2 linked regions of the Terriglobus albidus genome follow. The protein of the gene in region 1 interacts with the protein of each later gene in a pairwise test. Links are inferred from orthologs where the notes say so. Each region holds a gene or a part of one and is shown in the gene's direction. Other genes may lie near its edges. The genes, in order: FTW19_RS09555 and ileS.

Region 1 (14,460 bases):
ACAAAAGCCGTACAAAACCGGGCATAAAAATGCCTGGCTTTGTACGGCTCTCTGATCTCTGCCGTGTCGATTAGGACTATGCTTGTTCGCCTTACGGCTTGTCAACTCTTGCAGCGCGTGAAACCTGGCGAAGCTTTTCGACCCACATAGCGGAATACAGGGCGTTAGCATTTTTATGCACTATTGCAAAAAAGTACGACAGTGTGATGTCATGAGTGGCAAGTTTAACCCTCTGGTTGCCCTTACCTTATGGCGGAATCATCCTTGAAACACCTGCAACAAGCTGCAAACCTGACCCGCATCCGTGCGATGTCGATGACCCATCATTCGCAACTGGGTCACACCGGCGGCGACCTCTCCTCTGCCGACGTTCTTACCTGTCTCTACCTGGGTGGAATTCTGGCGGTCGATCCCGCGCGGCCCCACTGGGAGCAGAGAGATCGCTTCATCATGTCCAAGGGGCACTGTTCGGGCGCCTTCTATGCAACACTCGCCGCCCGTGGCTTTTTCCCGGTCGAACAGCTCAAGACCTTTATGGACCCGCTGTCCATGCTGAATGGACATCCGGACCGGAACAAGCTGCCCGGAGTGGAAGCGAATACCGGCCCCCTGGGCCATGGAGCACCGATCGCCGTCGGCGCTGCCCTTGCGGCGAAGATGCGCGGTGAGCACTGGCGGGTCTTCGTCCTTACCGGCGATGGTGAGCTGCAGGAAGGCTCCAACTGGGAGGCCGCTATGACCGCTCACCATTACAAACTCGATAATCTGACGGTCATCGTAGACCGCAACCGGATTCAGCAGGGTGACTTCACCGAAAACACGATTCAGATGGATCCGCTCGCGCCGAAGTGGTCCTCCTTCGGCTTTGCCGTGCGCGAAGTCGATGGACATAATCACGAAGAGCTGATGCAGGTCTTTCAGTCGCTCCCTCTCGAACCCGGCAAACCCACCTGCATCATCGCAAATACGGTCAAAGGAAAAGGCGTCAGCTTTGCAGAGAACAAGCCCGCTTGGCATCATGGTGTGCCGACCCGTGAGCAGCTTTTCATGGCGGCGGAAGAACTCGGAGTGGAGGTCCCATGGTAGTCGCTGCTCCCGTTGAGACATCGGCCAAGACTTACGATTGCCGCGAAGCCTACTCCAGAACCCTCGAAGAGATGGCCGCGCAGGACAAACGTGTCTGCGCCGTCGTCAATGACTCGGTCTCTTCGACCAAGCTCAAGAAGTTCAAGGAACTCTTCCCCGACCGGTTCGTCAACGTCGGCATTGCGGAGCAGAACATGGTCGGTGTCGGCGCCGGCCTGGCCAACGGAGGCATGGTCCCCTACGTATGCGGAGCCTCCTGTTTCCTGACCGCCCGCGCCATGGAACAGGTAAAGGTCGATCTTGGCTACTCCAAATGGAATGTCAAGCTATGCGGCATGTCCTCCGGCATGGCCTATGGGCAGCTTGGCGCCACCCACCACTCCATCGAAGACATGGCCTGGACACGCATCATCCCGAATCTCACCGTGATCGTTCCGGCGGATCCCCTGGAAACCGAGCAGGTCATGCGCTATTCGCTGCGGCACGATGGCCCCATGTTCCTTCGCATCAGCCGCGTTCCGGTGCCTGAAGTACATGATCGCGGATATCAGTTCACCCTGGGCCGGGCCGCACTGATGAATGACGGAGACGATGTCACCATCATCACCAACGGCATCCTGGTAGCTCGGGCACTGCAGGCCGCGAAGCTTCTGGAACAACGCGGCATCTTCGCCCGCGTGCTGAATATGAGCAGCATCAAACCGCTCGATTACGACGCAATCATCAAAGCCGCGAAAGAGACCCGCGGCATTGTCACCGTCGAAGAAGCACTCACCGCCGGAGGCCTGGGCGGAGCGGTCGCCGAGGTGCTCGCGCTCCATCACCCTGCACCGATGCGCATGCTTGGCCTTCCTGACGTCTTCGCACCTACCGGGTCCGCGGAGTTTCTGCTCGATCACTTTCATCTGAACGCAGACGGCATGGTGAACGCGGCACTCGATCTGCTGGGAGAGAACAAGTAGGCGTAGATCATGTCCGACCTCATCCTCGCCATCGATCAGGGAACAACGAATACCAAGGCTCTCCTCGTCGGCAACGATGGACAGCCGGTATTTCGTGCGTCTGCACCGCTTACGCTGCTAACGCCCCAACCTGGCATGGTCGAGCAAGATCCCGAAGCGCTGTGGCAGTCGGTACTCACCGTCATACGGGAGTGCATCGCCCATAGCGGCGCAGTCGGGATCAAAGGTATCGCCATCTCCAACCAGCGGGAGACCGCCGTGACCTGGTATCGTGCCGACGCCAGCCCCGCGGCCAATGCGATCAGCTGGCAGTGCCGGCGAGGCGAGGCCATCTGCAGGCAACTTGCCACACAAACGGATCTCATCCGGGAGCGCACCGGCCTGCCGCTCGACCCACTTGTGTCCGCAACTAAATGGAGCTGGCTGCTCCAGCAGAATCCTGCGTTGCGAGCCCGGGCGGAACGGGGAGAGCTTTGCCTGGGCAACGTCGATAGCTGGCTTGTCTACAAGCTGACCGGCGGTGCAGCCCACGTCACCGATCATACAAATGCATCGCGTACAGCGCTGCTCGATCTGGAGACCTTGCAGTGGGATCGCGATCTACTCGACCTTTTCGCCATTCCGCAAGTCGCGATGCCTCAGCTCGCCTGCTCCTCATCCTTGCTTGGCGAGGTCTCAGCGATTCCAGAGCTTGCGGGCGTCCCCATCGTCTCCGCGATTGGAGATTCTCACGCAGCAATGGTGGGCCATGGAAGCTATACACCGGGAACCATTAAAGCAACCTATGGCACCGGCTCGTCGCTGATGACGCTGACACCGGGCCTGCCAGCACCGACACAGAGCCTGGCACGCACCATCGCCTGGTCGCACAATGGGACAGCTCACTTCGCCCTCGAAGGCAACATCACCATGACTGGGTCAGCCGTGCAGTGGGTGGGAGAGTTCCTCAATCTCGGCGATCCTACACGCGATGCCGTAGCTCTTGCCGAGAGCGTTTCAGATGCAGCAGGGGTCTACTTTGTCCCCGCGATGGTCGGTCTCGGAGCCCCCTACTGGGACTCTGCCGCACGGGGCACACTCACCGGCCTTAGCCACACCAGCAGACGAGAGCATATGGCCCGCGCCGCAGTGGACGCCATCGCTTACCAGGTCGCGGATGTCTTTCACGCCATGCGCGATGCCGCCGGTGTAGACCTCCCAGCCCTGCACACCGACGGAGGCGCGACCCGCAACAGTGCCCTGATGCAGTTTCAAGCGGACCTGCTGCATGTGCCAGTCCATCGTTCCAGTTGCGAAGACCTTTCGGCGCTCGGCGCTGCCTGGCTCGGCGGGCTCACACTTGGGTGGTGGCACAGCATGGCTGACCTTGCCTCGCTTCCGCAGGAGTCGACAACGTTCCTTCCGACAACTCAACGCACCTCCCACTATGAAGGCTGGAAGCTCGCCGTCCGGCAGACCCGCCTGAAGGGGGACCTCGCATGAGCGACGTGATCCTGCAGGCAAACGGCATCTTGAAGCGCTACCCCGGAAACATCGCGCTCGACCATGTCGACTTCAAGTTGCACCGCAATGCAGTCAACGTACTGATCGGAGAGAACGGCGCCGGCAAATCTACTCTGATGCGCATCCTGTCGGGTGTAGAGTCGTGCGATGAAGGCACGATCCTGCTCGACGGTAAGCCGATCACTCTCCGCAGTCCGCGCGATGCCGGGGCACACGGCATCAGCATCGTGCACCAGGAGCTGAGCGTGATGCCGAACCTCGACATCAGCGAGAACATCTTCGCCGGCCGCGAGCTGACCCGTGCCGCCATGGTCGATCGCAAGACCGAAGACACCCAATCGGCCGATGCGCTCCATCGCCTGCATAAACCAATGCCGGTCAATGCGCAAACGGCTCATCTCTCGCTCGGCTGCCGGCAGATCGTCGAGCTCGCCCGGACCATCGCTCATGGATCAAAGATCCTGATCCTCGACGAACCCACCTCTGCTCTTTCGATGGCAGAAACAGAATCGCTCTTCGAGGTCATCGAAGACCTGAAACGCTCGGGCGTCACCATCGTTTACATCTCGCACCGTCTGCACGAGCTGCTGCACCTCGGTGACTACTTCACGGTCCTGCGCTCCGGCCGCGTCGTCGGCGAAGCTCCGCGTTCCGAGGTCACGCGGCAGTGGATCGTGGAACGTATGTCAGGCCGCGCCGACACCACAGATCTACAAGTCCGTCCCGCTGCCTCCACCCAGGCCGTGCTATCCGTCCATCAGTTGGAGCTCGGCTCCTCCGCCGCGGGTGAAGAATCGCAGGCAGCTCTGCACGAGATCTCATTCACTCTCCACAAGGGTGAGGTCCTGGGCATCTACGGCCTTCTCGGAGCGGGTAGAACCGAACTGCTGGAGACGCTCGCGGGAAACCGCACACCCCTCGAGGGTTCCATCCAGATCGAAGGCCGCACGCTCGAGCTGAACTCCGTTGGCAGCGCGGTTAAGGCAGGCATTGTGCTTGTCCCCGAAGATCGCCAGCGCGACGGCCTCATTCCCGAACTGTCGATCCGCGAGAACGTCGCCCTCGCTGCTTCGCACGGCCCATTGCTCTCACGCGCGCACGAGACCGAGTTAGTCCGAAAGCTGGCGAAAGACCTCAACATCGCGGCCAACGATCTCGAGCTGCCGGTCACCTCGCTTTCGGGCGGCAATCAGCAAAAGGTCCTGATCGCGCGCTGCCTCATGCGGAACCCGCGCGTTCTGCTGCTCGACGAACCGACACGCGGTGTCGATGCAGGAGCGAAAGCCGAGATCTATCGCATCCTTCGCAAGCTGGCCGCGAATGGCCTGAGTATTCTCTTCACCTCTTCCGAGATTGAAGAGACGCGAACGCTCGCCGACCGCGCCCTCGTCCTCTGCCAGGGACGCATTGCAGCCGAGTTTCAGCATCATCAGTTGACCGACGAAGCGCTCTTCTCCGCAGCCAGTCCGAATGTGACCACAGGAAGCATCGCATGACCTCTATCTCCGCCACGCTCTCATCGTCCGATCGTCTGGCCAGCAGTGGAGCCCGCATCGCACTCATCCTGCTGCGTGCCCGCGCTGTCCTCGTGCTGGTATTGCTGCTCATCCTGTTCTCTGCCATGGCGCCGAGCTTCCTTACGACAGCCAATCTCTCCATCCTGACAAAGCACGTCGCCATCTCCGCCATTCTTGCCATAGGCATGACCTTCGTCATCCTCTCCGGAGGCATCGACCTGTCGGTCGGCTCGGTTGCCGGCCTGGGCGGCATGGCCGCTGGCTACATCCTCACCCAGGGCATCACCCTCGGTGGGACGACCTATCATCCCGGCGTTTTCGTTGCCATCCTGGCCACCATTGCGCTTTGCCTGATCGTCGGCGCGTTGAATGGATGGCTGGTCTCCCGCGCCGGTGTCGCTCCTTTTATCGCCACCCTGGGCACGCTATACATCGCGCGGGGTTCTGCCCTGCTGATGTCCAACGGTAAGACCTTCCCGAACCTTGCCGCGCACGCCCCTTCCTTTGCCTTCATCGGCCAGAGCTTTCTGCTACGCATTCCTATCCCGGTCTGGCTGATGTTCGCGCTGTTTGCCGTCGCAGCCTTCATCGCAGCGAAAACACCATTCGGACGCCACGTCTACGCCATCGGCGGTAATGAACGCGCTGCCCGCCTGGCCGGCATTGTTGTGCCGCGCGTGAAGATGTACACCTTCCTCTTCTCCGCCTTCTGCGCTTCGCTCGTTGGGCTCATCATCGCCTCGCAGCTCGAAGCCGCTCACCCGGCTACAGGAGAGAGCTTTGAGCTGAATGCCATCGCCGCGGTCGTTCTGGGAGGCACGTCGTTGATGGGCGGACGCGGCTCCGTCACCGGCTCACTGATCGGAGCGTTCGTTATCGGCGTGCTCGCCGACGGGCTGGTCATGCTCGGCGTCTCTGAGTTCTGGCAGATCGTCATCAAGGGAGTCGTCATCGTCCTTGCGGTCGCCATCGATCAGCTCCAGTCGCGGCTGCAGGCAAAGTTCCTGCCTCTGCTGCTCCGCTCCAACCCCGAGGCCGGAGCATGAAGCTCGTACCGCTATTCCTGGCCGGGGCTATCGCTCTTTCTGGTTGCCACCGCGAAGAGCTCTCGAAGCCGCTGATCGCCATCATCGTTCCCTCGCAGGACAATCCCTACTTCAAGGCCGAGGGTGATGCCGCCGCAGCCCGTGCGCAACAGCTCGGCTACCGTACCCGCATCGACGCGCACAACGACGACGCCTACCGTCAGGACAACCTGATCGACGCCGCCATCGCTAGCGGAGCCAAGGCTATCGTGCTCGACAACGCCGGATCGGAGTCATCCATCTCTGCCGTACGTCGCGCAAAGGCCGAAGGCATTGCTGTCTTCCTCATCGACCGCGAGATACAGGTCACCGGAGTAGCCAACGCGCAGATCATCGCCGACAACCATCAAGGCTCCCGCATCGTCGCCGAAGAGTTTGCCCGTGCCACTAAAGAAGGTGAATACGCCGAGCTGCTCGGGCGCGAGTCCGACACCAACGCGCAGATCCGCACCAAGGGCTTTCACGAGATCCTTGACACCGCGCCACAGCTGAAGCTCGTCGCTGCGCAATCAGCCAACTGGTCGCAGGCCGAAGCCTTCCAGAAGACCGAGACCATTCTGCAGGCACACGCAAAGCTGGCAGGCATCATCGCCGGCAACGACACCATGGCGCTCGGCGCCGCGGCGGCCGTCAAGTCCTCGGGCCGCAAAGGAATCGTCGTCACCGGTTTCGACGGCTCACCCGATGCGGCTACCGCCATTCGTTCCGGCGAACTACAGGCCACTTCGCTGCAGCCTGCCGTCGTCATCTCCCGGCTCGCAGTCGACGAAGCTGATCGCTTTCTGAAGACAGGCTCGACCGGCAAGCTGGAGAAACAGATCATCCCCTGCGATCTCGTCACTCGCGCCAACGTGGACGACTATCGCGACTTTGAAAAGATCAGATAACAATCAAAAGGAATCACTCATGCCCAGCACTCTCGGCGTCATTCTCGGTAACCGCGACTTCTTTCCCGACGCGCTCATCTCCGAAGCGCGGCAGCAGCTCACCACGCTCTTCTCGCAACTCGATGTCACCCCCATCTGGCTCACCCAGGGCCAGACCAAGCTGGGCGACGTCCAGGGTTGGCTCGATGCGGTGAAGTGCGGCGAACTCTTCCGCGCGCATCGCTCTGAGATCGAAGGTATCCTCGTCTGCCTGCCGAACTTCGGCGACGAGAAGGCGCTCTCCGATGCGATACGTCTCTCTGAGCTGAATGTTCCTATCCTCGTGCAGGCCTGCCCTGACGATCTGGACGCCTTTGGCCTGGAGCGCCGCCGCGATGCCTTCTGCGGCAAGATCTCCGCCTGTAACAACCTGCGCCAGTACGGCTACAAGTACACCCTCACCCGCGATCACACCGTAGCCATCAATAGCGACCGCTTCCGCGAAGACCTCACCAACTTCCTCGCAACCTGCCGCGTCGTGCGCGGTCTCCGTCGTGTCCGCCTGGGAGCAGTGGGAGCACGCCCCAACGCCTTCAACACCACCCGCTTCAGCGAAAAGCTCTTTGAGGCTGCGGGCATCTCCGTCAATACGATTGACCTCTCCGAGGTCTTCGGCTCCGCCCAGCGTATCGCCGACGCCGACACCCGGGTGAAGCAACGCATCGAACAGATCCGCAGCTACGCCGATGCATCCAAGGCTCCGACTGAGAGCCTGGTGAAGATGGCGAAGTTTGCCCTGGTCGTCGATGACTGGATGCAGGAGCTCGGTCTGACCGCGACCGCCATTCAATGCTGGTCTTCGATGCAGAAGAACTTCGGCGTCAATGTCTGCACCATCATGTCCATGATGAGCGAGCAGATGCTGCCATCGGCCTGCGAGGTCGATATCGCAGGCGTCGTCAGTATGTACGCGCTGCAGCTCGCCAGCAAGAAGCCCTCGGCGCTGGTCGACTGGAACAACAACTACGGCAACGATCCTGATAAGTGCGTCCTGTTCCACTGCGGCAACTGGGCTAAGGATTTTCTGCCAGACATCCGCATCGGCACCGCTCCTATCCTCGGAACCGTACTCGGAGAACAGAACACCGTCGGCGCCCTCGAAGGCCGCACACCTGCCGGCCCACTCACCTTTGGCCGCGTCAGTACAGATGATCTTCAGGGCAAGATCCGCGCCTATGTCGGCAATGGTCTGTTTACGGATGATCCATTGGATACCTTCGGTACCCGAGCCGTCGCGCATGTGCCGAAGCTCCAGAAGCTGATGCATGTGATCTGCAAGAACGGGTTTGAGCATCATGCCGCGATGAACGGAAGCCATTGCGCTGAGCCCGTGGCCGAAGCCCTGGGGACTTATATGGGATGGGATGTTTACCACCATCACGCTGAGGTGTGAGCTATTCAGATACATCACCACACTCGGCCCGCTTACCAAAGCGGGCCTTTTCTTTGCGGATACCACGACTCTGGGTGCCCCATCCATCACGGAGTGATGGGTGGGAAGTTCGAGCGGAGCTCGAATCCGGTGGGAGCCGTGGGCTTTTAGCCCACGGTACCTGGATACAAGAGAATTTGGGCTTTAGCCCTGGGCTTTTCTGAGTATCGCAATCAAAGACCCAGGGCTAAAGCCCATCGTTTTTATGCCTTCAATCACCGGGCTGAAGCCCGCTGAACACCCCAGCCAACAAAGCTGGCTGGGGACCCCGCTGCTCCCACCGGCAATCTAGGTTCGGACCAAACCCACGTGTAATATTATGCAGACATAAATTTATATGCCACGCATCAATGAAACCCGACTGATGGTCAAGATCGCCCGCCTCTATTACGTACACGAGGTGCGGCAGCAGGATATCACCGAGATGCTCGGCATCCATCAGTCCACCGTCTCACGCCTTCTGAAGAAGGCGCGCGAGGCGAACGTGGTGCGTGTCATCGTCGACGTTCCCGGCGGTGTCTATGCCGAGATGGAAGAGGAGCTGGAGCGCCGCTTCAGCCTGCGCGAAGTCGTCATCGTCGACTGCCCTGACGATGAGTTCCATATGATCCAGGAGCTTGGCGCCGCAGCCGCATTCCTGCTCGAATCCACGTTGCGCCCCAAAGAGAACATCGGCATCTCCTCCTGGAGCCGCCACCTGCTGGCCATGGTCGATCAGCTCCACCCGACCAATCGTGCCGAGGGCGGACGTGTCATCCAGATGCTCGGCGGTGTCGGGACACCTGATATCCAGTCACGCGCTACCCAGCTTGTAAATCAGTTCTCGCGTCTGATCGGTGCTACTCCTGTACTGTTGCAGGCGCCAGGCGTGACCGGTAGCTCCAAGACACGCGACCTGTTGCTGCAGGAACCATATGTACGCGAGACGATCGAAACCTTCCCAACGCTCGACATCGCACTGGTTGGCATCGGCGCCTTGAAGCCATCGGCATTGCTCGAAAGCAGCGGCAACAGCTTCACCATGGCGGAGCTTGAGTCGTTGCAGAAGAAAGGCGCTGTTGGCGACATCTGCCTGCAGTTCTTCAACGAACAGGGAGATCTCATCCGCTCGCCGCTGCTCAACCGCGTCATCGGCATCGAGATGCCGATGCTCAAGCGGGTCAGCAAGATCATCGGCATCGCCGGTGGGCCTGCCAAGTTCACCGCCATCAAGGCGGCGATCAAAGGCAAGCTGATCAACGTCCTGATCACCGATCAGAAGACGGCGCAGAAGCTGTTGAAGAGCTAGCACCCGGGGAGAGACCCGATTCGCCGCCGACGCATTACGGTCTTGCTGCCCCGCACCGATGTCCCTCAGTGGCTGAAGCCACTTGTTTCGTACGTCGGGTACGGGACGACTGAAGTCGTCCCCTTAAGCAAGGCGGTTCGCGCGTAGCGCGAATGTTCCCACAATCATCTTTGGTAGAAAGGCCCCTGACGTCCCACAACCGGTCAACCGTTATCTTGAACGAGCCCATACGGCGGTTGCCCCGGGTTCGGTCCCCGATGAACGTGTTCGTTGGGGTGATATCCCTACAGGGACCTGGGCGTTCGCGCACCGCGCGAATGTATTGCTTAAGGGGACGGCTTTCAGCCGTCCCGGACGAACGCTCAAAAGGAAGTGGCTTTAGCCACTGAGGGTCCTCGCTTCCCACCCTTCCCCCACCCGACATTAAAGCCCTCTGATCCGTTATCTCGACCAACGGCCCCCAGATTGCACCCCTCACCCCCGTGAGCCGCGCTATCGCACGTCAACCTCTACCGTCTCAGCCTCTCTACGGACAAGGCTTCCAATGCCTCCGCGGAGGCTGCGACGACACCTGCTGCAACGGATTCTCTGTCCCCGTCGACAAACAGACCTATGAGTTCTACCGTTTGCTGCCTGTCAGCGAGATCCGGTCCGCCGTCGATACCCATGTCCGTAAGGTTCCAGGCTCTCCCAGCGATAACCTCTACGCCAGCATTGAGATGACCGCCGATAAGAAGTGCCCCTTCTTCACGGCACAGCGTCTCTGCGGCATCCACAAGGAGCATGGCCACGACTACCTGTCGGCCGCATGCTCCACCTATCCCCGCGCCCTCAATCAAGTCGACGGACAGCTCGAGGTCTCCCTGTATCTCTCCTGCCCCGAGGCAGCGCGCATGGTGCTCCTGGATCCAGGATTTGCGAACCGCCACACCGATGGCCCGGCTGTTCCCTTCCGCACCGACCAGTTCTCCAAGCTCGCCCGCAACGGACCCGACTCGCCTCACAAGCCCTTCAGCTATTTCACCGAGGTGCGGCTATGCATGGGAGACCTGCTCACCGATCGCAGCCGTCCCCTCTGGCAGCGGATCTTCCTGCTGGGCATGATGTGCAAGCAGCTCGACGAGGTCACCTCGCTGGAAGGTGAAGAGAAGGTAGCGGAGATCATCCAGAGCTATCAGCAGATCGTCGAGGAAGGCACCCTCCGGACAGAGCTCAACCATCTGCCCGCGAACACCGCCGCACAGCTGGATCTCGTCCTTCGCGTCGCCGACCTTGCCAACCGCTCCGGCGTGAACTCAAAGCGCTTCAACGAATCCTTCCAGGACTTCCTCGCCGGCATCGGTTATGCAACCGAATCAACGGCCGCCCAGGACCTGGAGCGCTATCAGCACGCCGACAACGCCTACTGCAAACCATTCCTCGAGCAGCACCCGCACATTCTCGAGAACTACCTGCTGAACTACATCTTCAGAACGCTGTTCCCCTTCGGCCGCGAAGCCAGCGCGCATTCGACACCAAAGACAATCTTCCAGGAATACACCCTGCTAATCGGCCAATACGTCCTGGTGCACGGCCTACTGATCGGCATCTCCGGCAACCGCCAATCCGAGTTCGATGAAAAAGCAGTGGTGAAGACCGTCCAGTCCTTCTCAAAGACGGTCGAACACAGCCCCGGCTACCTGCAACAACTGCTCGCCCTGATGGAAGACCGCAACCTGACAGACATGAAGAGCCTCGCAGAGCTCCTACCCCGCTAGAGCAATCCCGCTTCTGATCACCATAACCTTGAGTGCCCCATTCACGCATAGCGTGAGTGGGATATTCGGGGTCCCCAACGAACGTCGTTCGTTGGGGTGAACTATTCGAGCGAAGCTCGAATGGGTGGGAGCCGTGGGCTTTTAGCCCACGGTTTATTGGCTCTAAAGAAATTGGGCTTTACAGGCTGCGGAAAAACTCGATTTTCGAGAAGCGCAAAAAAAACGATCGCGTCAGAATGACCTATAAGCGATCCGGGGACATTGGGTGATGATTTTCTATCCCCAAATTTGACCCGATTAACCCCTCATATAGAGTTTTTCCGCAGCCTGTTTAGCCCTGGGTCTTTATGTTGGTCTCAGAGAGAGCCCAGGGCTGAAGCCCATCATCATTTAAGAACTTCAATCAGCGGGCTGAAGCCCGCTGCTCCCGCCGGTTAATACCCCGCTGAGCGAACCTTTTGTTTGTCATCCTGAGCGTAGCGAAGGACCTGCTCTTGCCTGTCCTGTAGGGGCGACAGAGCTTAGTTGCCGCGCGAAAACTCTGTCTCAATGGATGCTAGCCTCTTGGGCTGTTTCTGTCAGGCAAGCAACAGAACTTTCATCAACCTCTTCTTGACAGCCCCTGCAAAAAGGCCGAAGCTGTCGGATGCACCTCCCTAGCCGCATCCGCATGTATGGCTACGGAGCTCCGAGATCCAGCGGAGCAACTACATCTGGACGCTCTTGAAGTACCTCATCTGCCCCCTCTTAGCTACAAATTTCTTCGCTTAGGTCTCGGCTGAATTCAGGAACTCCATGTCCCATTCAACGAGAGGAAACCTTTGCAATGACATCTGAAAAACAGCAGGCTTCTACTACCAGTCTCCCTCAAGGCACGCAGCTTGCGTGGAGCCTTTGTGACTGGATCGACCATGTATCTTCCAACCCCAATCCACCATCGCCCTGGACAGTCGTATGGCAGCCCAGCTCAATCGGCGCAGATTATTCGGCTGTCCTCCTGAACCCGACAACGAACCAATATGCCCTGGTCATTCAGGGGACCCATGGTGCGCCCGATGAACTGGAAGACTTTTGCTGCGAGTTCTGGGCCGGCTTCGACCCGGTCAGTGGAGCCAAGGTGGCCATTGGCGCCCAGGCAGCGCTCTTCGGCGCCCTGATGCAGATGAACGCCAGCCTCACCAAGGGCGGTACGGACCTTGGTTCCTATCTGCAGTCGATCTCCGGATCATTTAACGCGACCACTCCGTTGCTCATCACCGGCCACAGTCTTGGTGGGACGGTTGCTTATCTGGCGGCATGCTGGATTGCCTTCCAGTTCCTGAACGGTCAGCAACCACTTACGACCCTTCCTGCCAGTATTCAAGCCATCACGTTTGCGTCCTTTGCCGCAGGTAACCAGGCACTGGCCGACGTTCTCAATGCGTCATCCAACTATGTGCCCTGCTTCAATCAGAACGACGCCATTCCACATGTCTGGGCAACGGACACGACCATCAATCCAACGTTCAATATGACCAACTTCTTTCAACTTTTCCCCTCGCCCGGACCTAATCCCATGCCGAACAATAGCCTGCGGACTGCGCTGCAAAACAAGGTAACTCAGATGCAGAACAACCAGGTCAGCTATGTGCAGACGACCGGCCAGTACAGCTTCTCATTCTCGTATGCAACAGATCGGAATACCTGGGACGGGGAGCTTATTCGGCAGCACAACGACGCTTACTCCGAAACCTTCGGATCAAGCAGCAGTGCCGAGACGGCATCGACAGGAGCTCGGGAAGTAGCAGCTTAATGAATCGACTCGGGTGCCCCACATACGCGAAGCTTATGTGGGTTGTTCGAGCGAAGCTCGAATGGGTGGGAGCCGTGGGCTTTTAGCCCACGGTTTATTGGCCCTAAAAAAATTGGGCTTTAGCCCTGGGTCTTTGTATTGGTCGCAAAGAGAGCCCAGGGCTGAAGCCCATCATTTAATACCTTCAAAATCGCACGACGTGCATTCTTGTCGCTCCTGAGTGCGATTCGTATTCCCATCTCAGAGCCGCGTTGTATGACGGAATACGTGAGCAGTCCGTAGTACCTACCAACGGATGTGAATCCAATCGACATTGCTCGTTGTCAATCACGGTTGCTGGGGAGCGTCCTTTTAGTCAACTGAGAGCTTGTAGATTCCGTCCTTGCCGCAGTGAAGTACATAGTCCTGACGCCAGGAGTGGGTGGTCAGGGAGGCAGACCCGACCAACACGATATCAGCAGGTTCTCCCTGCTTGCGCGCCAAACGTACCGACAAGACTGACCAACACTGAATCCCAAGGTCAGCGTCGTCGTCCGAAATTAAATCGAGGAAATACGCAGCACCCTGTGCAGGCACAATGTATACACCACAGGTACGCCGCCCTGGCTCGCTCATATTTGAGCGAGGCACATCAAAGTTGACTGGAGCGACCGTGAGTTCTGTTCCATCTGGGCCTGCGAGCTTGAATACCTGCTTGGGATCAATGTTGCGGTGGCTGGCGCCAGCCGGCATGAGTGCTGGATCGAGCTTCTTCTCAAAAGCCGCTCGTTCCGCAGGGGAAGGTGGCAGGAGATGCTGTCTTGCCTGCGCCTGGGCTGCCACTCCCCACAGAAGAGTGAGCACCAGCAGAACATTTAAGTTAATCCCTCGCCGCCGCATATTCATCCTCAAGTCGCTTATCATACGGAGGCTTTTCTCTCCAAAGAATGGGTTGGCCCGTGCACCGGGTGCCCATGTCCCTCGGGGACATGGGTATTCGCGCTACGCGCGAACCGCCTTTCGCTTGTCATCCTGAGCAAACGAAGTCCCCAGGCAGCTTTGCTGGCTGGGGTGACACAGCGAGGGACCTGCATTTTGTTTGTCATTTCTCCGCTTCTCTACCGAATCATTTT
Region 2 (14,851 bases), 1.3 Mb from region 1 along the record:
TTTGGAAGCAGATGAATGTCATCCTGCACAAATACGTGCGGCTCCCAGGTACGATTGTGTGGCGTGTACAGGATCCAGTTACGGCCGCCGCTGAGATAGTCGCCACTCAACAGGGTGGAGAAATCCGTAAACGACCAGTTGCCGTTCGCCGTGTCAGTCTGCGTTGTGGAGTCCTGCCGGCGGATCACGCCACCACCGATCTTGATGGTCTGCTTATGCCGAATGTAATTAACGATACCCGCATACTGCCAGGTGTTCTCGTGATAGATGATCGGCGGGCGATTGCCGAGCGTCGGAGCGGTTCCCTGATTGACAGTGACGGCAGAGAGCTCTGCTGTTCGACCATCGACGTTGATATTAGGCTGCCCCATTGCCGAGTTGATCGCCTTCCCAAAGTTCAGCGGAAACTGGGCATTATCGAGAAGCGTATAACCAGCCTTCAGCTCTAACAACAGGGTGGGGGTGAAGGTATGGACGTAGTTGAGATGGGCCTGATGCGCACGCGTCTGCGCCGGTCCAGGATAGCTTCCAAGGTTGCCGCCGGGGTCGATGACACCGGCCGCAGAGTTCACCGCCGGGTACAGCGTACCGATCTTGGTATCAACGCGGTTATAGGTGTACCGTAGATAGGCCCAATCACCATTCTGAAAACGGTGATCAACGCGTCCATCGCCAACCTTCGCGAACTGGTTATCGGCGCGAGCTCCTACGTAATTGCCGGACAGAAGGTTGTTCGTCGGCAACGGGAACAGATTGAAGTACTGCTGACCGATCTTGTCGAAGGATGAGCTTGGAACTACTTTGTTGATCCCTGAATTGTCAGTGAAGTTACCCGGGTTCTGACGCTCGAACAATGTGGGGACTGTCGTGGTGGTCGGGTTCTGATTCCTGACGAGGTCCAGGCCCTCGTAGTCCGCAAAGAAGAAGGTGCGGTTTTTGATGATGGGGCCACCAATGCTGCCACCGTACTGGTTCTGGCGAAACTTAGGCTTAGGAATGCTAGCGCCGAACTTGTACGGGTTCGCATTCAGCACATCGTTACGGAGGAACTCATACACCGTTCCGTGAAGCGTATTCGTGCCAGACTTCGTGATCACGTTCACAATCGCACCCGCCGCACGACCTACCTCTGCCGTAAAGACGTTCGCCTGAACGCTGACTTCCTGAATCGAATCGACCGAAGGACGAACACCGATCGAGCCGATCACGCGCTCGTTATTGTCAATGCCATCGATGGTCTGGTTGTTCATCATATCCGCCTGACCGTTCATCGAGACAGATGACGTCTGGCGGCGATCGTCGGGCCGGTTGCCGCTGGCGAGACCGTTGTTCAGGCCCTCTGTTGCTCCCGGGGTCACCTGGACAAGGTTGATGAAGTTACGGCCATTCAGCGGCAGTTCCTGAGTCGCCTTTTCCGTAACGGTTGTAATCAGCGCTGAGGAGTCCGTATGCAGTGCCGGAGGGGTAGCCTCGACGTTCACAATCTCGCCCTGGGAACCCACGATCATGTGTGAGTCTTCGCGGGCGCGATCACCTGCTGCGATGCTGAACGAATCGATCCTGAAGACCTTGAATCCTGCAGCCGTTACTACAAGCGAGTAGCGGCTTGGCTTCAGCAGGGTGAAGACGTACTCGCCACCATCACCTGAGGTGAGGGTGCGCGTCTCGTGCGTTTCGACGTTGGTCAGCTCAACTTTTGCCTTAGGGATAACGGCGCCGCTTTCGTCCGTCACCGTACCGACAACATCAGCAGTAGTGTTCTGCGCCAGGAGCGGCGACCCGGTAAACAACAAGACAGAGCCGGCAAGCAGGGCTCCGCCAAGGACGGAACGCGTGAAACAAAGAGAACTCGCCGGGAACCATCCCCCCGGCCTCCGTTGACTGGTACTCCTAAAACCAAACTTCATTTGCGGCCTCCCACAATCTCGATTGGTTGTGTGTGATGCGGGGCTGCCCACCATAACGCCAGGAAAAGACCCGCGGAGTAGGAATGCGCTGTGTTTTATGTTGTCTTCTTATTCTTTCAGTAACCGAAATTATTCGGCGCCAGGATTAGCGTCATTCGTTGTACGATCTACAGGAAAGCAGGAATGCAATGTTTCGGTGACTGGATGATATCCATGCACCGTCAAGCGGTCAAGGCGATTTGTAACCCTGGTTTGGTCGTCCTGTAACCGCATGATGGAGTACGACATCCCGTGCCGTTTTGTTCCGCCTGCCGTCCGGAGAAGCTGTCGTTGAAGGTGCCGTTTCAATCCGCGAAGACCTCAATCATCGCAGCCTTGCTGCAATACGATCGTCTCTCAAGGCTCGAGCTGAGTGAGCTTACGGGCGTCAGTCCAGCCGGCATCACCGAGGTCACCCAGAAGCTTCTTCAGCAGGAACTTCTGGCGGAGACTCCGTCCATCGATCCGCCTGGCCGCGAAAAACGTCGTGGCCGTCCACCGGTTCAGCTCTCCCTTCAACCTGGGCATTCCTGCTTTGCCGGCATCAATATTGGCGAAGGCGAGATGGTGCTCGCGATTACGGACCTGAAGGGAGCGGTTCTGGAACAACGCCACGTTCCGGCGGTTGATTCCCTCTCAGAGATTCCCGAAGCAGTTCGTGCGACGTTCCTCGCCGCGCTACGCCATGCCTCGATTCCGCGCACCAGAGTGCGTGGCACTGGCATCGCCGTGGCAGGAATCGTCGATGCCGACCAAGGCGTGTGCCGTTACTCCGCCGCATTGGACTGGCGTGATGTTCCCATCGCCCGCATCATCGGAGAGGCTCTGGAACTGCAGGCATGGGCTGACAACGATGCTAACGCAATTGCCATTGGAGAACATATCTTCGGCGATGCTCGGGAGTACGATCACTTCTCTTCGATCGTGCTGGGACGTACCATTGGCTCCGCCCACTATATGCACGGCATTCTGTACCGCGGACACGACGGCAGCGCCGGCGAGATTGGGCATATCTCGGTCGATCCACATGGAACACTCTGCCGCTGTGGCCGTAATGGATGTCTCGATACCATTGCCGGCGGTTCTGCGCTGCGGCAGGCCGCTCATGAGAAAGGCCTGGTGATTGAGAGCATGCGTGACCTGGAAGACCTGGCCATGCATGGTGACCGCAACGCCGTGCAACTGCTGCGCTGCGCAGGCAAAGCTCTCGGTTCAGCCATTGCATCGCTGGTCCACATCAATAATCCGCAAGCAGTGCTCTTCACAGACCTGGAAGGGTTTGAGAATGGTGTCTTCCGCACAGCCATCCGCCAGGGAATCGAAAACAGTATCCTTCCCCGCTATCTCGGTTCTACCGAGATTCGTTTCACCACCGCAGATCCGGTGTCGTTGCCGCGAAGCGCGGCTTCCATCGCAGCTTTTAACTACCTGATGTCGTTATAGAACTTCGCATACGGAGGTCCTGAGATGTTTGCAACGCAGCAGAAACGGGAAGAGATGTCGACTGAACGCCGTACCTTTCTCAAGCAGGCCACTGCGGCTGCCGTCGGTGTAGCCGCCGGTGGAATGGCCCCTACAACGCTCTTCGCACAGAGCACTACGCGGAAACAACCCGGGTATGCACCCATGGAGCTTGGCCTGCTTATCAAGCCATCTCCGGATCCCGAAGCGAAGATTCGCCTGGTCCGCGATCTCGGTTTCAAAACCTGCTTCCTCTCGCTCGACGGCTATCTGAACAACTTCACGCCCGCACTGACAAAGCAGATGGCAGATCTCCTGGATAAGTATCAGGTGATTGCGACGACAGCCGAAGTCGTGAATCCCCAACCGCTCAAATGGAACTTCACGGAAGGCCCCGCCACCATTGGTCTGGTACCGCGAGCCTACCGTAAGGCCAGACTCGATGCGCTGAAACAGTGCTCCGACTTTGCCAAGACACTTGGCATCGACAAGGTTCAGACACACTGTGGGTTTATTCCTGAGGACCCCAAGGACGCGCTTTATCCGGAGACTGTTGCCGCCATTCGCGAGATCACCGAGCACTGCGCTGCCAATGGCCAAAGCTTTCTGATGGAGACTGGGCAGGAGACGCCCACAACCATGTTGCGCATGCTGAAGGACGTAAACAATCCCGCGCTTGGTGTTGGGCTTGATACCGCGAATCTGATTCTTTACGGTAAGGCCAATCCTGTAGACGCACTCAAGGTCCTTGGGCCCTATGTTCGTGCCATGCATGCCAAGGACGGCAAATGGCCGACTGATCCAGACCAGCTTGGCAAAGAGGTGCGCATCGGCGAAGGCGAGGTTGATTTCCCGAAGGTTCTATCGATGCTGCATGACCTTGGCTATAAAGGCGCGGTCAGCATCGAACGTGAGACCTCCGGACCGCAGCAGGTCGAGGACGTAAAAGCCGAAAAGCTGTATCTCGAAGGCATCCTCAACAAGATCAAGAAGGCATAGCCAGACGGAGGAAGATGATGAATCGCAGAAAGTTTTTGCAGGGTGCAGGAGCTCTGGGCGGTCTGATGATCGTGAAACCCAGTGTCGCTTTCAGTTACGCAGCAAATTCGACCGTGCAGTATGCCCTGCTGGGCTGCGGCAAACGCGGCACGTCGGTCGCGACCTCGTTTGCGAAGAATACTCAGGCGCGCATCGTCGCGCTGGGCGACATCTTCCCTGATCAGCTTGCCAAGGGTAAGCAGCACTTTGACCAGGTCAATGCATCGCTCGGTTTCGCACCAATCGACGATAAGATGACCTTCCACGGGTGGGAGGCTTACAAGGCGCTGGCGGCTAATCCGAACGTCGACGCGGTCCAGATCTCCACGCCTCCCTTCTTCCATGTCGAACACATGGATGCTCTCACCGCCGGCGGCAAGCACGTCTACTGCGAAAAGCCTGTCGGCGTCGATATTCCCCAGACACGGCGTGCCCTTGAGATCGCGAAACGGGTCGGCAACAAAGTGAGCGTCTCCGTCGGCTTCCAGATTCGCTCAGCTCCTCCCTTTGTCGAGGTTGTAAAGCGAATCCACGACGGGCAGATCGGAAAGATCGCTTCACTCAGCGGTCATTACAACGCTCCGACCGCCACTTATCCTGACCGCGGTTCAATGCCGCAGGACGAGCAACGCCTGCGGAACTGGCTGTGGGATAAGACACTCTCCGGCGATATCCTGCTCGAGCAGAACATTCACGTCATCGACGTCTGCAACTGGGTGATGCAGGCTCATCCCGTAAAGGCCACGGCACGAGCCAGCCGCAAGGTCCTTCAGAACTTCGGCAATATCAATGACAACTATGAGGTGATCTTCACCTATCCCAATGGAGCCGAGTTTGTCTTCAGCTCGACGCAGTTCAACTCCGCCGGGTACTTCGATGTGAAGGAGACGATCTTCGGCTCTGAGGGACTTGCTGAGATGCCATATAAGGGCGCGCTCGGTATTCAGGGATTGAAGCCGTGGACCTGGGCCGGCAGCGACCAGACAACGAACGCCAAGTTCGCAGCCGATGGCGCCTTCAGCGACAACCTGGCTGAAGCAGACAAGAAGAAAGACCAGAGCTTCATTGAAAGCATCACCGAAAACAAGTTCCAGAACCAGATCGCTGCCGGCGTCGAAAGCGCCCGTAGTTGCATGTTGGCTCGCAAAGCTGCCGAAACAGGACGCATTGTGACCTGGGAAGAGATCGAAGCTGACAAGGAAGAGTACAAGCTGGGCCTTGATCTTCGAAAGTACGTCTAAGTACGGATCCAACCCACGAATGCCCGGCACATCGCCGGGCATTCGTGTATCTACTCTCAAGGATGCCGATGACAACAGCCGCCAGGCACACGACATCTAATTCCGCCCAGGAGAGATGTCCGATGCCGAAAACTGCAACCAACGGTGCTGCTGCGTTCGTCCCTGGAGATCGCAGCTTGCCTGTACTTCGTAAGGCGGTACAACAATGTCACGGATGCGATCTCTACCGCCATGCGACTCAGGCCGTATTCGGCGAGCTTGAAACTCATGAGGACGCCACACGCCCGAAGGTTGCGATGATGATGATCGGTGAACAGCCAGGCGACCAGGAGGATAGGCAGGGACGACCATTTGTTGGTCCTGCCGGCAAATTGCTCGATCAGTGTCTTGATGAAGCACGGATCGATCGCGACGCCGTATACGTCACCAATACCGTCAAGCATTTCAAATGGGAGCCTCGCGGAAAGCTCCGCATCCACAAGAAGCCCGGCATGCAGGAGATCCGAGCCTGCCGGCCGTGGCTACAGGCCGAACTGGAGACGGTGCGACCGCGATTGATTGTCTGCCTGGGGGCCGTTGCCGCACAGTCGTTACTCGGCTCAAAGTTCAGGCTCACACAGGCGCATGGAGAGATTGAAGAGGTAAAGGGGCTACCTCCGATTATCGCGACCTTACATCCCTCGGCAGTCCTTCGAGCGCGAACGGATGAAGACCGGCATCGCAGCCGGGAGATCCTCGTTGCGGACCTCAAACGGGCCGCAGATTATTTGAAGCATCCCCAACGGTACAACAAATGCAGCATGATCAAGGCACCGCGACAGCAGCTGCCTGCAATGCTGGCAGCTCCACAAACAGCATTGCCCGGGGATAATCCCCGGGCAATGGTCACAAAAAAGTTCGGTTTAGAAGATCTGGAAGTTCACGGCGACCGCGAGTTCTACCGCTACGGGAACGCCATTTTCAGTGGCAGGCTTGAAGCGGTATTGCTTCACAGCTTCAATGGCCTTGTCGTCTAGTCCCATGCCGACCGGGCGCGGGACACGAACGCGTTGCGGGCGTCCCTGGGTATCAACGATCAGGCTGACAATGACTTCGCCCTGGAACTTAGCCTTACGGGCTTCTTCGCTGAACTCAGGCTCCGGGCCGTAGATCAACTGCGGCGCGAGAACACCATTGCCGATCTTTCTGACGCCGCCACCATAGTTCCCGCCCGATCCCGGTCCGAGACCCGATCCTTTGCCAGAACCGATACCAGTTCCCTCGCCATTACCCATAGAGGAGACTCCGACCGCGGGAGCATTCGGCATACCGAAGTTCGGCATATTCACATTCGACATCTTCAGGTCTTTCTGGACCTCAATTGTCGGCTGAATATGGATCTTCGGCTCTTCGATGGGAGGCTTGTTCGGAGGAACAATCTGCTTATCAGCGAACTCCGGAAGTCTGCCTTTGGTGACTGGCGTCGGACCACGCTGGCCGCCGCCGCCGCCCATACGTTCCGCTGCCTTCAGCGAGACGGGCGGGGGCACCTTCGACATGTCGACGTTGCTGACGATGGGCTTCGCCATGATCTGGACGACCTTGTTCTTCACAATCCAGACGATGGCAAGGATCACCAGCACATGCACCACCGCTGCTATGGCCGTAGACTTGGGATCACGTTTGACCTTCATGCGGTCGACGACCGCAATCGGTTTTGATTGCAATTGGAGCGGAGGCAGCTTCTCCGGGAAAAAGACGTCCTTCAGGCTCGCCCATAGCGAGGTAAACACGTTTTCTTCCGTAGTCTGGAGTTCTGTCCCGAAAATAGGCTCGGCGCTCTTACGGGCGTCGAACTGACCATCGTTCTTAGGATCGAGTCCCGGTGGCGTCAAAACAGTATTCGCCATAAGCTGCTTCGCAAACCTGGCCTGCGGGCCGTACTGCGCCCACACCCTTCTTCCAAATTCTCGCGCCGTTGGTGGACTTACATCTCCCGGTCTTTTGCCGGTTCCTGCCACGTCGCGTTCAGCGTCTGGCTCCGCTCCTAGTTTACAGAGGTTTTCCTAGGCGCGCAGTCACTTTCTTTGACGCATGGAACCACATCCGGGTATACGGCTGCAATGCCCTGACAAAGTAAAATGATCTTTTGGTGACCTCGCGTACCAACTCAGGAAAAAGCATGTCAGATTCGCCCGCGCAGAAGCCGTTGAAGTCTACCCTGAACCTGCCGCAGACCGCCTTTCCCATGAAGGCCGGCCTTCCGCAGAACGAACCAGCACGCCTCCAGAAGTGGATCGAAAACGACCTCTACGGACAGATTCGTGCCGCCCGCGCCGGCGCGCCGAAGTACATTCTGCATGACGGCCCGCCATACGCCAATGGCGCTATCCACCTTGGCCATGCGCTGAACAAGTGCATCAAGGACTTCGTCGTCAAATCCAAGACGATGACCGGTTTCGACTCCCCCTATGTGCCCGGCTGGGACTGCCACGGCCTGCCGATCGAGATCAAGGTCGACGAGCAGCTTGGCCGCAAGAAGCTGGAAATGGACGCTGTTACCGTTCGCCAGCAGTGCCGCGACTACGCGCAGAAGTATGTGGATCTGCAGCGCTCGCAGTTCCGCCGCATGGGAGTCCTGGGCCGCTGGGATGATCCTTACCTGACGATGAGCTTCCCCTACGAAGCCCGTATCGTCGAGACCTTCTACGAGTTCTTCGAGCACGGCTACGTTTACAAGGGCCTGAAGCCGGTCTACTGGTGCTGGCATGACAAGACAGCCCTGGCCGAGGCCGAGGTGGAGTATGAGCAGCACACCTCTCCCTCGATCTATGTCCGCTACCGGCTCCTCAGCGACCCTGCCGATCTGGCGCCGGAGCTTGCCGGCCGCGAGGTGTACACCATCATCTACACCACCACGCCGTGGACGCTTCCCTCCTCGCTGGCGGTGGCCTTCAATCCGGAGTTCGACTACGTCGCCCTTGAAAACACCGATGGCGCCGTCTACCTGGTTGCGGAAGCGCTCGCCGACGCCGTCCGGGAGTCCTGCAAGATGCCGGAAGCAAAGGTGCTCACCCATATGAAAGGCACGGCGCTGGAGAACATCACCTTTGCGCACCCTTTCCTGCATGGACGCACGATCCTGGGAGTGCTGGGCGATCACGTCACGGCCGAACAGGGTACGGGTGCGGTCCACACCGCCCCGGCGCATGGTCCCGACGACTTCTACACCGGCGCAAAGTACGGCCTGCCGCAGACCACGAATGTCGACGATGCGGGACGGATACGCAACGGCCTGCCGGAGTATGACGGCCTGCACATCTATAAAGCCAACCCCATCATTCTGGACATCATCCGCAAGAACGGAGCATTGCTCTCCGAAACCGAGGTCAAGCACAGCTACCCGCACTGCTGGCGCTGCCACAGGCCGGTAATCTATCGCGCCACGGAACAGTGGTTTATCGGCATGGAGACGCCGGTCAAGGACCAGCACGGTAACGAGACCACCTTCCGCCAGCGCGCGCTGGATGAGATCAAGAAGGTGACCTGGGACCCCTCCTGGGGCGAAGAGCGTATCTCGAACATGATCGCCACCCGCCCCGACTGGTGCATCTCGCGCCAGCGCATCTGGGGTGTGCCCATCGCCGTCTTCCTGTGCCAGAGCTGCGACCACCCCATCAGCGATAAGGCACTCAATCAAAGCATCGTGAAGCTCTTCGAGAAAGAAGGCGCTGATGCCTGGTACGAGTACCCGGCCGAACAACTGCTGTCGGCTGGAACGACCTGTATCAAGTGCGGACACGCGGCCTTCCGCAAGGAGATGGACATCCTCGATGTCTGGTTCGAGTCCGGCTCGTCGTGGCATGCCGTGCTGGAGACTGAGCCGGAGCTCCGCTTCCCTGCCGATATGTACACCGAGGGCGGCGACCAGCATCGTGGCTGGTTCCACTCGTCGCTGCTGGCTTCTGTCGGCATCCGCAACGCCGCACCCTACAAGTACGTCGCTACCAGCGGCTGGACACTGGACGAGCAGCGCCGCGCCTTCTCCAAGTCGCTCGGCAACGGTGTCGATCCTGTCCTTGTGATGGATCAGCTCGGCGGCGACATCGTCCGCCTCTGGGTCGCCTCGGTCGACTTCCGCGAAGACGTCATCGCCTCGGTCCCACTGATGAAGCGCCTCGCGGAAGAGATCTACCGCAAGCTGCGCAACACCTTCCGCATCCTGCTGGCGAATCTGTATGACTTCAACCCCGCGGAACATGCGGTGAAGGAGTTCAGCGCCCTCGAACCACTCGACCGGTACATGTTGGCCAAGGGAGCCGAGATCGTCGCCAAGGTGCGCAAAGCCTACGACGAATTCGAGTTCCATCGTGCCTATCACGCCATCAACGAGTTCTGTAACTCTGACCTGAGCGCGTTCTATATCGATGTTCTGAAGGACCGTCTCTACACCTTCGCGCCCAACGCCCCAGGACGCCGCAGCGCCCAGACCGCGATCTGGAAGATCACGGAGGCCCTGGTTCGCCTGGTCGCTCCGGTCCTCTCGTTCACCGCGGATGAGGTGTGGGAGTACCTGCCGAAGGTCGAGGGCCGCGAAGCCAGCGTCCACATCGCGCATTTCCCCGCTCCGGAAGACCTCGCTCCAGCCAATACTGAGAGCCTGGTTGCGAACTGGGAGAAGTTGCTTGCCGTTCGTGACACGGTTCTGCTGTCGCTCGAAGAGGCAAGAAAGAACAAGCAGATTGGTAAAGCGCTCGATGCCAGCGTTGCCGTAACCATTCCGGCAGCGTTGAAAGAAAGCTTCGATAGCTTCGGTTCTCACTTCGCTGAGCTGTGCAATGTGTCGGCATTCCGGTTCTCGGTGAATGGCGATCAAACACCGTCGGTAGAAGTAACACCATGCGAAACGCTCTCCGACATCACAAAGTGCGAGCGTTGCTGGCGCTACACCAATGATGTTGCATCCGATAGCCGTTATCCGACCGTCTGCGCTCGCTGCGCAACGGCACTCGACGAGATCGGCTACGAACCGTATACCGTGACTCAGGAGCAGCCTGTCTAATGTCCGACACCGTTGTTTCTCCGGTCACCAACGCCAGTCGTACACGCGATCTTCGCCTGTGGCTGCTTCTCATTACCGCACTGGTAGTGGCTGCAGACCGCCTGTCGAAGCTATGGATTGAAGCGCATATCGACCTGGGTTCGGCCATCACCATCATCCCGCGAGTTTTTCGGTTGAGTCATGTTTTGAACACGGGTGCAGCGTTCTCCATGTTCGCTGACTCCACCTCACCTGAACGTGTACGCATTGTGCTGATCGCGTTTTCGGTCTGTGTTACGGTGGTGATTGCCGCAATGATCTACAGAGTTGGCCGCACGCTGTCACTTACCAGCTTCGGACTGGCGCTGATTCTTGGCGGAGCGCTCGGCAATCTGTACGACCGCATTCGCTTCGATCATGTGGTGGACTTCCTGGAAGTCCACATTGGCACCTATCACTGGCCTGACTTCAACCTGGCCGACTCTGCTATCTGTGTTGGTGCATGTCTGCTGTTGCTCGAGATATTCCGGCCGCAGCCAAAGGAATCAGCAGATATCTAGGAATGAGAAAAGAAACATCGAGGGATGAGAAAAGGGCTGCCAGACCGGGCAGCCCTTTCCACGTATCAGTGGCTCCGGCCCCGACGGCGGCACAGAGTCTACGTTGACGAAAACCTTACTCCTCTTTGTCCCTTGCTGTCACCTTCACCGCTTCTTCGCGGGGGCCTTTTTCGCAGCAGCCTTCTTGGCAGGCTTCGCGGCGGGTTTAGCTGGTTTGTGGGCAACGGGCTTCTTTGCCGGAACCGTCTTCTTCGCCGGAGGAGCCGGCTTTTTGGCACCAGCAGCATGCTTGACCGGAGCCGTTTTCTTTGCCGGAACCGCGGCTTTCTTCGCGGGCGCCGGGGCCGGCTTCCTGACCTCGGGCTTCGCCGGAGCCTTCTTCGCAGGAAGAGGCGCCGGCTTCTTGGCCGCAGCCTTCACCGGAGGAGCCGGGGCTGCCTTTTTGGCAGGGGCAGCCGGAGCTGCCGCGGGCTTTTTCGGTGGCGCAGGCGCGGCAGCAGCCTTCTTGGCTGGAGCATGTTCCGCAGCCTTCACTTCCGCAGGGGCAGCCTTCTTCGCAGGAGCCGCCTTCACCGGCTCTAGAGCGGCCTCTGCATCGATCAGATCCTCGTCTCCAATCTCGATACCCGCATCACCCGAGGCGATCAGCTCATCTGCGACTTCCTCGACGATAGGAGCAGCCTTTTTCGCCCGCTTCGACTCTTTCTTGGCGGCCCGCGGACGGCGCAGGTTAACAGGCGGAGGCGGTGCCGGCGGCGAGTAAGGCTCGAGGTACGCCTTCATCTCCTCAACGGTCGACAACTTGCCGTCCATCAGCTCAAAGAAGAGCTTCTCGACCAGTTCGTCATAGCCCGGAAGATCCGGCGTGATGCGCATCTCCAGCATCAACGCATAGGGGATCTTAAGGCGGGCCTGCGGCCACTCCGCAGTAAAGGCCTTGAACTTGTTCTGGACTGAACCGGACTTTACCGCGAAGACCATCTGCAGTACAGCCTCGGGCTTCGCTGCATGCAGCAGCTTCCACGCAGCGGAGGGCGCCGCTGCCGACTTGCCGGTAAATTCCGTGGCAAGCGCTTTGCCCTGAGCTTCCATGCCGTCAATCGCTTCCACGAATGCCTGACGCGGGAAACCATGCTTCAGCGTGGCGACATCCTTTGGCGTCAGCTTGGCCGTCAGGAGCGGAAAGGCAATGGCGGATGCGTCCGGGAAGATTCCCTGCAACTGCAGCACGCCTACTTTGTCGCGCAGATCGTCGAGAGCGGTTGCATTCACGACCTTCGGTCCCCAGGCAGGCATAAGGGCCTTCATCCAGCCCTCGTTCTCCAGGTGGCGGAGGACGCGCAGACCGTCTTCCTCATAGGCGATCTCTTCCAGTTCGTAACCGCGATACCAGGCCGGAAGATTGGCGATATAGTCCTCTTCCTTTGCCGTCTCGTAGCGGGCGCGGGTGCGCTCTTCCAACTGCCAGCCAAGACGCGAAGACAGCCGAGCGGCGCGAACCAGACGGGACGGATCCTCAATGAATCCATAGTTGGAGACCAGCCGAAGCTCCCGGTTCTCGATATCGGCAACGCCGTTTAGCGGATCCATCAGGAGGCCCCAGGAGCCCTCATTGAGCGACAGCGCCATGGCATTAGCCGTGAAGTCACGACGGCGCAGATCTTCCAGAATGTTCGCCGGCTTGTAGACCGGTTTTGCCGGCTTGGGATAGGTCACGCCCAAAGTGCTGCTGATCTCCACCCGCACAGAGCCAGGAAAGTCGAAGAAAAGCGACTGTGTCGGCTCATACTCCCCGGAGAAGGTGCCGCCGGCTTTCTGTATATCTTTCTTCAACTTGAGAGCATTTCCCTGAACTGCCACATCAAGATCGCGTACGGAGGTGCCTGCCGTGAGGTCGCGCACGGCTCCTCCGACCAGAAACAGCGTCATCCCGCGTTCCCGGACGACGGCCTTGATCTTCTCCAGCGCATCCTTCTGGTTAGCAGATAGTCGATTTTCGAGCAGGTAGATGTAGTCGGCCATAGATAGGCGGGCAGCGCTCCGGGCTTCGGATTCGTCGCTAACTCTCGCCGTATCAATCGCTTAGCACCGGCAAGCAAGACGACACAAAAGCCAAATGTAACATATAGGTACCGCTTTTGCTACATTCCTGCTGCTTTTTAAGAACCCGATGAGACAATGCCCTGTATGCCGGCAGGACGAAAAAAAGTTCTCATCCGAAGATTCAGCCGCGACACCATAGCCGGCTACCTGCCGGCTGCGGGCTTTGTCCAGGACGATGCGCTGGAGCTCCTTGATCTCTCCGGACGGGTGATGCCTATTCCCCTCTCCGAGATCAAGATGGTGCTCTATGTCCGTGACTTCAACCTTACGGAAAAGGATCCGGAGCGGACACTGCGGAAGACCTTTCTTTCCAAGCCACGGACGGAGGGTCTTTTTATCCGTCTGAAGCTCCGCGACGAAGATGTGCTGGAAGGTCTTGCACCGCTAGACATCAGCCTGATGGATTCAGCGCTGGAGGACAAGGGGATCCAGTTCACACCTCCCGATGTCCGGTCCAACGTACAGCGGATCTTCGTCCCTCGGCGGGCCATTGAGAGCATGGACCTTCTGGCGGTGATCACCACGCCGTCCAAGAAGAAACCCGTCGCCTCGACCTCCGCAGACAAATCCCTCCAGGAACAGCTCTTCGCTACCGAGCTGCCGCCGAACTCACGGCCAAACTAAGCTAAGAATCTTCTCCAAAGACAAAGGGCGGCACGTGGCCGCCCTTTGTCTTTATGGCTGAAGCTAGACTAGTCGGCTGCAACCTCGCTCTCGACCTTAGCCTGCACCTTTGAGTGGAAGCGGGAGTAGGTGAAGTAAACGATCAGGCCAATGATGAGCCAACCAATCAGCCGGGCCCAGTTCTGCCAGCCCAGCTTGTACATCATGTAGCCGTTGAAGAGCACGCCGAGGACCGGAACAACCGGGACGGGCCATACCAAGGGTGCACGGAAGGGACGCTCGCGGCTCGGATCGGTCTTGCGCAGCACCACAACGGCGATGCAGACAATTACGAAGGCCAGCAGCGTGCCGATGTTCACCATCTTACCGATATCGTCGATCGGCGTAATGGAGCCGACGATGGCAGCCAGAAAGCCAGCCAGAATGGTTCCCTTCCACGGGGTGCGGAACTTCGGATGAATCGCGCCGAAGAACTTCTGCGGCAGCAGTCCATCCTTAGCCATGGCGTATAGCACACGGGACTGACCAAGCAACATCACCAGCATGACTGAGGTGAGCCCCGCCAGCGCTCCAACCGTGATGATGTCCGCCGCCCATCCCAGGTTATGAGAGAGGAAGGCTCGAGCCACCGGAGCCTCGATGTTGATGTCCTTCCAATAGACCATGCCGGTGAGGACGCCAGCGACGCCGATATAGAGCACGGTGCAGATCAAGAGCGAGAGAATGATGCCGATCGGCAGATCGCGCTGCGGGTTCTTGGCCTCCTGCGCGGTCGTGGAGACAGCGTCAAAACCGATATAGCTGAAAAACACCAGACCGGCGGCCAGACCGATACCGCCCCCACCAAAGGGAGCGAAG

What was found.
Region 2: the proteins of FTW19_RS09555 (region 1) and ileS interact in binary tests that used the Escherichia coli proteins (3 or more experiments, as listed by UniProt). The link is inferred for Terriglobus albidus from one-to-one orthologs.

Annotation. Positions count from the first base shown.
Region 1 is NZ_CP042806.1:2,360,144-2,374,603, reverse strand. The notes cover bases 5,076-8,075. They hold FTW19_RS09555 (D-ribose ABC transporter substrate-binding protein), read left to right. Parts: upstream 5,076-6,110; coding sequence 6,111-7,040; downstream 7,041-8,075. Other genes in these bases: FTW19_RS09550 (L-fucose/L-arabinose isomerase family protein), read left to right, coding at 7,060-8,075; FTW19_RS09560 (ABC transporter permease), read left to right, coding at 5,076-6,114. In the rest of the region: FTW19_RS09580 (transketolase), read left to right, coding at 265-1,086; FTW19_RS09575 (transketolase family protein), read left to right, coding at 1,080-2,048; FTW19_RS09570 (FGGY family carbohydrate kinase), read left to right, coding at 2,058-3,530; FTW19_RS09565 (sugar ABC transporter ATP-binding protein), read left to right, coding at 3,527-5,047; more of FTW19_RS09560, read left to right, coding at 5,044-5,075; more of FTW19_RS09550, read left to right, coding at 8,076-8,472; FTW19_RS09545 (sugar-binding transcriptional regulator), read left to right, coding at 8,849-9,799; fliB (flagellin lysine-N-methylase), read left to right, coding at 10,282-11,556; FTW19_RS09535 (lipase family protein), read left to right, coding at 12,383-13,348; FTW19_RS09530 (hypothetical protein), read right to left, coding at 13,700-14,227. UniProt on the Escherichia coli protein: Part of the ABC transporter complex RbsABC involved in ribose import. Binds ribose. Also serves as the primary chemoreceptor for chemotaxis.
Region 2 is NZ_CP042806.1:3,663,920-3,678,770, reverse strand. What follows is about bases 7,537-10,927. They hold ileS (isoleucine--tRNA ligase), read left to right. Parts: upstream 7,537-7,847; coding sequence 7,848-10,727; downstream 10,728-10,927. Other genes in these bases: lspA (signal peptidase II), read left to right, coding at 10,727-10,927; FTW19_RS14360 (energy transducer TonB), read right to left, coding at 7,537-7,575. Also shown: FTW19_RS14385 (TonB-dependent receptor), read right to left, coding at 1-1,907; FTW19_RS14380 (ROK family protein), read left to right, coding at 2,199-3,389; FTW19_RS14375 (sugar phosphate isomerase/epimerase family protein), read left to right, coding at 3,414-4,406; FTW19_RS14370 (Gfo/Idh/MocA family protein), read left to right, coding at 4,421-5,686; FTW19_RS14365 (UdgX family uracil-DNA binding protein), read left to right, coding at 5,809-6,702; more of FTW19_RS14360, read right to left, coding at 6,589-7,536; more of lspA, read left to right, coding at 10,928-11,266; FTW19_RS14345 (CCA tRNA nucleotidyltransferase), read right to left, coding at 11,411-13,288; FTW19_RS14340 (DUF6982 domain-containing protein), read left to right, coding at 13,454-13,993; FTW19_RS14335 (amino acid permease), read right to left, coding at 14,062-14,851. UniProt on the Escherichia coli protein: Catalyzes the attachment of isoleucine to tRNA(Ile). As IleRS can inadvertently accommodate and process structurally similar amino acids such as valine, to avoid such errors it has two additional distinct tRNA(Ile)-dependent editing activities.